DNA from 2 places in the Carboxydothermus ferrireducens DSM 11255 genome. Region 2 is predicted to be linked to the other one. Evidence: riboswitches for the same ligand, from Rfam matches in the RefSeq annotation. Region 2 holds a riboswitch; the other holds the start of a gene.
The links. Region 2 has a riboswitch for S-adenosylmethionine ahead of CARFE_RS0102630 (methionine ABC transporter ATP-binding protein). Riboswitches for the same ligand answer to the same signal wherever they lie in the genome.

Region 1 (3,409 bases), on a different contig from region 2:
AACATCATTGGAAAGTTGCCTATGTTTCCTACTTAGTTGGTGATAAATTGGGACTTACAGAGTTTGAAAAAAACGACCTTATATATTTAGGAATGATTCATGATATTGGAGTTTTGCCTTGGGGCAAGGACGAGCAGCTTATTAACTTTTTTGAGGAAGAGGAGTTTGAACATTGCCTGCGGGGTTATAACTTTCTTAAAAACACGTATTTTGATCAATATGCTCCCGTTATTTTAAGCCATCACGATCATTTTCAAGGGAAAAATAAAACCGGGCTTGCTGGTAAGGAAATTCCGCTGTTTAGCCGGATAATTTATCTTGCTGACCGGGTAGCGTTTTTCTTTCAGGATAATATGCATCCCTTACTGGTGAAAGAGAAGGTAGTGGAAAAAATAGTTTCTGGTAAGAATATTCTTTTTGATCCAGAGATAGTAGATGTGTTTTTAGTGGTTGCAGAAACTGAGGATTTCTGGCTTACTTTAGGGGATGGGGATATTTTAAATCAATGCTTAAATATACATCCAGGCCAGCACAGGTGGCTGGAGCTTGATGAAGTGATAAGTATTGCGCAACTTTTTGCTAAAATCATTGACCATAAATCTCACTTCACATTTTACCATTCACAGCTTATAGCTGAAGTGGCAAAGTTTGCCGGAGAGATTTTTGGCTTTGACCTTGAAGTACGAAAAGCTTTAGAAGTAGCTGGACTTTTACATGATTTGGGAAAACTTACGGTGCCCGAAGAAATACTGGAAAAACCTGCGGCCCTTAGTCGGGAAGAGTTTAGCGTAATAAAACAGCATACTTTTTATACCTACTATTGGTTGATAGACGTTTTTCCTGAGGAGATTGTCCGCACCGCTGCTTTTCATCACGAGAAGCTTGATGGTAGTGGTTATCCTTTTAAGAAAAAAGGCGAAGAAATTTCTCTACAAGAACGGCTTTTAGGTGTAGTTGACATGTTTGTAGCTCTAACTGAAGACCGCCCCTACCGGAAGGGGTTAAAATACCGGGAGGTTAAAGAGATTTTATTTAACGAAGTTCGGGCCAACAGAATTGACCGAGAGTGTGTTAAAATACTTTTGGATAGTTATCCGGAGATTATTACTCGAATGCAAAGGGTTCTGGAAACTGAGGCAGGATAACTGACCTTTACAAAAAGGTCACAATATCGAGAGCTATTCTCTGGCCTATATACAAAAAATTTGAGCTAAGTAATTGACAAATAGTTTTATCCTTTATAGAATTAATTTCAAGTAAATAGCGAATAACGAAACACTCTTATCGAGAGCGGCGGAGGGACTGGCCCTATGAAGCCCGGCAACCGGCCTTTTTGGCAAAGGTGCCAAATCCTGCAGGAGGATAATCCTGAGAGATAAGAGGAGGAAACCAAAGCCTCTTCTTGTCGGAAGAGGTTTTTTTATTTAAACACCAAAATCAGGGGGGTTCTTTTTTTAGGCGTTTAGACGCAAAAATCAGAGCCGTCCCTAAAGTAGGCGGAAAGAAAGGAGAGATTGTAGTGAAATTTGCGACAAAAGCGCTTCACGCCGGACAAAAACCGGACAGGGAAACCAGAGCTCGGGCGGTTCCCATCTATCAAACTACCTCTTACGTATTTGAAAGCACCGAGCATGCTGCAGCATTATTTAATTTGGAAGGTGGCGGTTACATTTATACCCGCATTGACAACCCGACCACCGAAGTTTTGGAAAACCGCATTGCTGCTTTGGAAGGAGGTATTGGAGCTTTAGCGGTTGCTTCCGGTCAGGCGGCAATCACCTTTGCCCTTTTGAATCTTGCTTCTGCCGGGGATGAAATTGTTGCTTCTTCCAATCTTTATGGCGGAACTTATACCCTGTTGGCCAATACTTTTAAATCCTTTGGCATAAATGTCAGGTTTACCGAAAATGTTGAAGTGGAATCCTTTGAAAAATTAATCACCCCTAAAACCCGGGCCCTTTATGTGGAAACCATCGGCAATCCCGGACTTACCATTCCTGACTTTGAAGCTCTATCCAAACTTGCCCAGAGCTATAAAATACCGCTGGTGGTGGACAATACCTTTGCTACCCCTTACCTCTTTCGGCCTCTTGAACATGGGGCTAACATAGTTATTCACTCCCTTACCAAATTTATTGGCGGTCACGGGGTGGCGATAGGCGGAATCATTGTCGATGGCGGAAATTTTGACTGGAAAGCAGGGGGTTTTACCCAGTTTACCACTCCTGATCCCGCCTATCACGGCATGATTTATACCGAAAAGTTTGGGGCCGCGGCGTACATTGCCAGGGCCCGCACCCAGTTTTTGCGGGATATTGGCGCATCCCTTTCTCCTTTTAATGCGTTTTTGATACTACTTGGAGTAGAAACTTTGGAGCTCAGAATGAAGAAACATTCGGAAAATGCCCTTAAAATTGCTGAGTACTTAAAAGGGCACCCGAAAGTTACCTTTGTCAATTATCCGGGCCTTAGCGACCACCCTCACTATAACCGGGCTCAGAAATACTTTAAAAACGGATTTGGGGCCATGCTTACTTTTGGAGTAAAAGGTGGACGCGAAGCCGGGAAAAAAGTAATAGAAGGGGTAAAAATTTTCTCCCATCTCGCCAATGTGGGGGATGCTAAATCATTAATCATCCATCCAGCTTCTACCACCCACAGCCAGTTAAACAGTGAAGAACTTTTAAAGGCCGGAGTAACAGAAGATTTAATTCGTTTGTCCATTGGCATTGAAGACGTGGATGATTTAATCCAGGATTTAGATAATGCTTTAGCACAGGTGTAGGAGGAAAAATGAACGGTTCGGTTGGTATTGTGGAAACCAAGAAGGTTACTTTTCCGGAAATAACTTTAGAATGCGGCGAAAAAATTGCTCCGGTAACGGTAGCCTATGAGACTTACGGCGAACTGAACGAGCGGGGAGATAACGCGATTTTGATTTTACATGCCCTAACAGGAGATGCCCATGTAGCGGGAAAACACCGGCCGGAAGACAAAGTGGCCGGCTGGTGGGACCCCATGGTGGGACCGGGAAGGCCTTTTGACACCAATAAATACTTTATTGTTTGCTCCAACGTTTTAGGGGGATGCTACGGGACTACCGGGCCTTCTTCAATTAACCCCGCTACCGGGAAGCCCTGGGGCATGAGTTTTCCCATTATCACCATTAGAGACATGGTTAATCTTCAGTACATGCTGGTGCGCCACCTGGGGATTACGAAAATCCTGGCGGCGGTGGGCGGCTCCATGGGGGGTATGCAGGCTTTAGAGTGGGCTTACATGTATCCCGAGATGTTAAAAAGCGTGGTGGCCATTGCTACCAGTGCCCGCCTTTCCCCCTTTGGTATAGCTTTTAATGCGGTTGGCCGGGAAGCCATCATGACCGACCCCGAATGGCGTGGTGGAAATT
Region 2 (3,409 bases):
CTTCCAGAGAAAAAGTTAAAGAGAAGAATAGAAGAGGTTTTAACCCGGACCAAACTCTGGGAGCGGAAAGATAATAGAATTAAGACCTACAGCCAGGGGATGCGCCAGCGGCTGGCCCTGGCGGTGGCCTTATTAGGGGAACCGGAACTTTTATTTTTGGATGAGCCAACTTCGGCTCTGGATCCGGTAGGCCGGATTGAAGTCCGGGAAATTATCACCGACCTTAAAAGACAAGGAGTAGCGGTATTTTTAAACAGCCATCTTTTATCTGAGGTGGAAATGGTAGCCGATAGTGTAGCGATTATTAACCGCGGGGAAATAAAAGCCCGGGGAAAACTTGCGGAACTTTTATCCGGACGCGGGATTTTAATCCGCGGGGAAATTCCCGAAGCTCTTCTTAATAAACTAAAATCCCGGTATCAAACCGGGGAAGCCCCAAATGGGTTAAAGCTTTTGGGGGTAAGCGAAGAAGAAGTACCGGCAATAATGCGGGATTTGGTCCTCGGGGGAGCTAATATTTATGAGGTTCGGCCGTTTAAGGCGGCGCTCGAGGAATTATTTATCCAGGCGGTGGAGGGCAAAAATGGGGCAGATAATTAGTTATACCTTAAGGGAAGCGGTGCGCAGAAAAACTCTTTTGGTAATTGTCATTTTAGCGGTGGTTTACCTTATTCTTTTCGGTACCGGCCTTTATTTTATCAGCGATAATTTAAAAATTTATAAAAGTCCTACTCCTGATATGGTGCTACAGCATTATATTCTCTTAAATTTTTTCTTTTCCTTTGGCTTGTTTTTCGCCTCCCTTGCAGTAAACGTGATAGCGGTATTTAGTGCGGTCGGGGCGATTTCAGGAGAATTAGAAGCGTGGCTTTTACAGCCGCTACTGGTACGTCCCGTTAAAAAGTGGGAGGTATTTTTGGGAAAATTTATTGGTTACGGTCTTTTGGGCATTATTGCGGCGATAATTTTAATATTGGCGCTGGTAGCCGAGTTTTACGTTATTACCGGTTTTATCCCACAGAATGTCTGGTTTGCAGGACTTATTTTAAGCGGAATGCCGCTTATTTTAACGGCGGTGACGTTGACCGGGTCGGTGCGGTTGTCGCCGGCGGCTAACGGTTTTTTTGCTTTTACCCTGTATATGGCTTCGCTGGTGGGAGGGATGATGGAGCAGGTGGCAAGCTTCTTTCCCGGACAAACGAAAATTTTGCAAGAAATCGGCCTTTTAACCAGTATTATCCTTCCTACCGACGCTATTTACCGCAAAGGGGTGTCGTATATTTTTTCTGGAGTTAGCAACTTTGCCGGACCTTTAACCTTATTTGGCAGTGCCAACCCCCCGAGCTTGTACTTTCTCGGATATACGCTTCTTTACCTGATGGGGGTAGTAATTCTGGGAATATATCTTTTTAATAAACGGGAGGCAGCGTAGAAAATTTAAAAAATTAAAACTTTTTCAGAGGGACTTGACAGGTGGTAGTTTCGAATTTAAAATCAAATTCAGTTTAATGCGAACTAAATAGCGGCGATGACATAGATCGCCTCTTATCAAGAGTGGCGGAGGGACTGGCCCAATGAAGCCCGGCAACCGGCCATATTTTTGGCAATGGTGCCAATTCCTGCGGATTAAATTCCGGGAGATAAGAGGAGGAGCAAAACCCTCTTCTAACCGGAAGGGGGTTATTTTTTTGCAAAAGAGGTGGTAACAGTGATTATTATTAAAAACCTGGACATTACGTATCCGGGGAAAAGAAAGGTAAAAGCGGTGGATAATGTCAGTTTAGAAATAAAAAAAGGTGAAATTTTTGGCATCATCGGCTTATCGGGCGCCGGAAAGTCATCGTTACTGCGGGCAATAAACGGGCTTGTCCGGCCTACTTCCGGTGAAGTTTGGGTGGATGGCGTGGAAATCACACGGCTATCAAGTAAAGAACTTCTAAATTTGCGGCAAAAAATCGGGATGATCTTTCAGCATTTTAACCTCTTGGATTCCCGCACCGTTTTTGGGAACGTAGCTTTTCCCCTGGAGATAGGGGGCTATCCCAGGGAACAGATAAAGAAGCGGGTTATGGAAGTCCTGGAGCTGGTGGGGCTTTTGGATAAAGCGGATAGTTATCCAAGAGAACTTTCCGGGGGCCAAAAGCAACGGGTGGGAATTGCCCGGGCGATTGCTGCAAACCCTAAGATTCTTCTCTGTGATGAACCCACATCTGCTCTGGACCCGCAAACGACGGGACAAATTCTTAAGTTACTGGCAGAAATTAACCAAAAGCTGGGGATTACCATAGTTATCATTACCCATGAAATGCGGGTGATTACCGAAATCTGCGACCGGGTGGCGGTAATGGACAACGGCCGGGTGGTAGAAGAAGGGGTAGTAACCGATGTCTTTTTAAATCCCTCGCACCCCATTACCAAAGAGTTTGTTAACACCGTAATCAGCAAGGAATTACCGGAAGAGGTTTTAGCCCATGCCCGGACCAGAAGACCTGACAGGGAAGTGCTCTTGCTGCGCTTTGCCGGCAATACCGCCAATGAGCCGGTGGTATCCAGGATAATCAAAGAAACGGGTGTGGAGTTAAGTATCCTTTACGGCAATATCGGACATTTAAAAGACGTTCCCTACGGAATTTTGGCGGTAGAGATTTTCGGGGATGAAAGCAAACGAGACAAGGTCCGGCAAATTTTGCACGAGCTTTCGGTGAAGCTGGAGGTGGTGTAGAAGTGGAATACTGGCCGGAAATCCTGAAGGCTACCTATGAAACCCTTTATATGACCGGAGTATCTCTTTTCTTTGCAGCGGTAATTGGTATTCCGGTGGGAGTTCTCTTAAATGCCGTTTCAAATGGTGGGATAATGCCCAATCCTGTAATTTACAGCATTCTGGGTTCGGTAGTAAATGTCCTGCGTTCGGCGCCTTTTGTAATTCTGATGCTGGCGGTAACTCCTTTAACCCGGCTTATTGCCGGGACCTCTATCGGTAGCAGCGCAGCGATAGTACCCTTAACAATAGGGGCGGCGCCTTTTGTTGCCCGGTTAATTGAGGCCAATCTCAGAGAAGTTGACCCTGGAGTGGTAGAAGCGGCCCGGGCCATGGGGGCAAATAACCGGCAGGTAATTTTCAAAGTACTTTTGCCGGAAGCCCGAGCCGGAATTATTTTGAGTTTAACCAATACTGCAATAGCTATAATTGGTTATTCGGCCATGGCCGGAGCCATAGGTGGTGGAGGGCTGGGCGACCTCGGAGTCCGGTATGGTTATATGCGTTTTCAAACGGATGTGATGCTCATAACCGTGGCTATTTTGGTAGCTCTGGTGGAGATTGTGCAGGCTACGGGCAATTTTTTGGCCCGTAAATATAAAACAAAATAATTAAGGAGGAGGAGTTAAAATGAAAAAAGTTTTGGTA

Region 1: another riboswitch for S-adenosylmethionine. It lies ahead of CARFE_RS0105750 (O-acetylhomoserine aminocarboxypropyltransferase/cysteine synthase family protein); the one in region 2 lies ahead of CARFE_RS0102630 (methionine ABC transporter ATP-binding protein).

What each region holds. Positions count from the first base shown of each region.
Region 1 covers NZ_ATYG01000013.1:68,969-72,377, reverse strand. Annotated here, with positions in the region: gene CARFE_RS14435 (HD-GYP domain-containing protein) at 1-1,145, shown strand, start outside; SAM riboswitch class I at 1,279-1,382, shown strand; gene CARFE_RS0105750 (O-acetylhomoserine aminocarboxypropyltransferase/cysteine synthase family protein) at 1,520-2,785, shown strand; gene metX (homoserine O-acetyltransferase MetX) at 2,794-3,409, shown strand, end outside.
Region 2 covers NZ_ATYG01000003.1:74,663-78,071, forward strand. Annotated here, with positions in the region: gene CARFE_RS0102615 (ABC transporter ATP-binding protein) at 1-600, shown strand, start outside; gene CARFE_RS0102620 (ABC transporter permease subunit) at 584-1,432, shown strand; SAM riboswitch class I at 1,543-1,647, shown strand; gene CARFE_RS0102630 (methionine ABC transporter ATP-binding protein) at 1,709-2,722, shown strand; gene CARFE_RS0102635 (methionine ABC transporter permease) at 2,725-3,372, shown strand; gene CARFE_RS0102640 (MetQ/NlpA family ABC transporter substrate-binding protein) at 3,392-3,409, shown strand, end outside.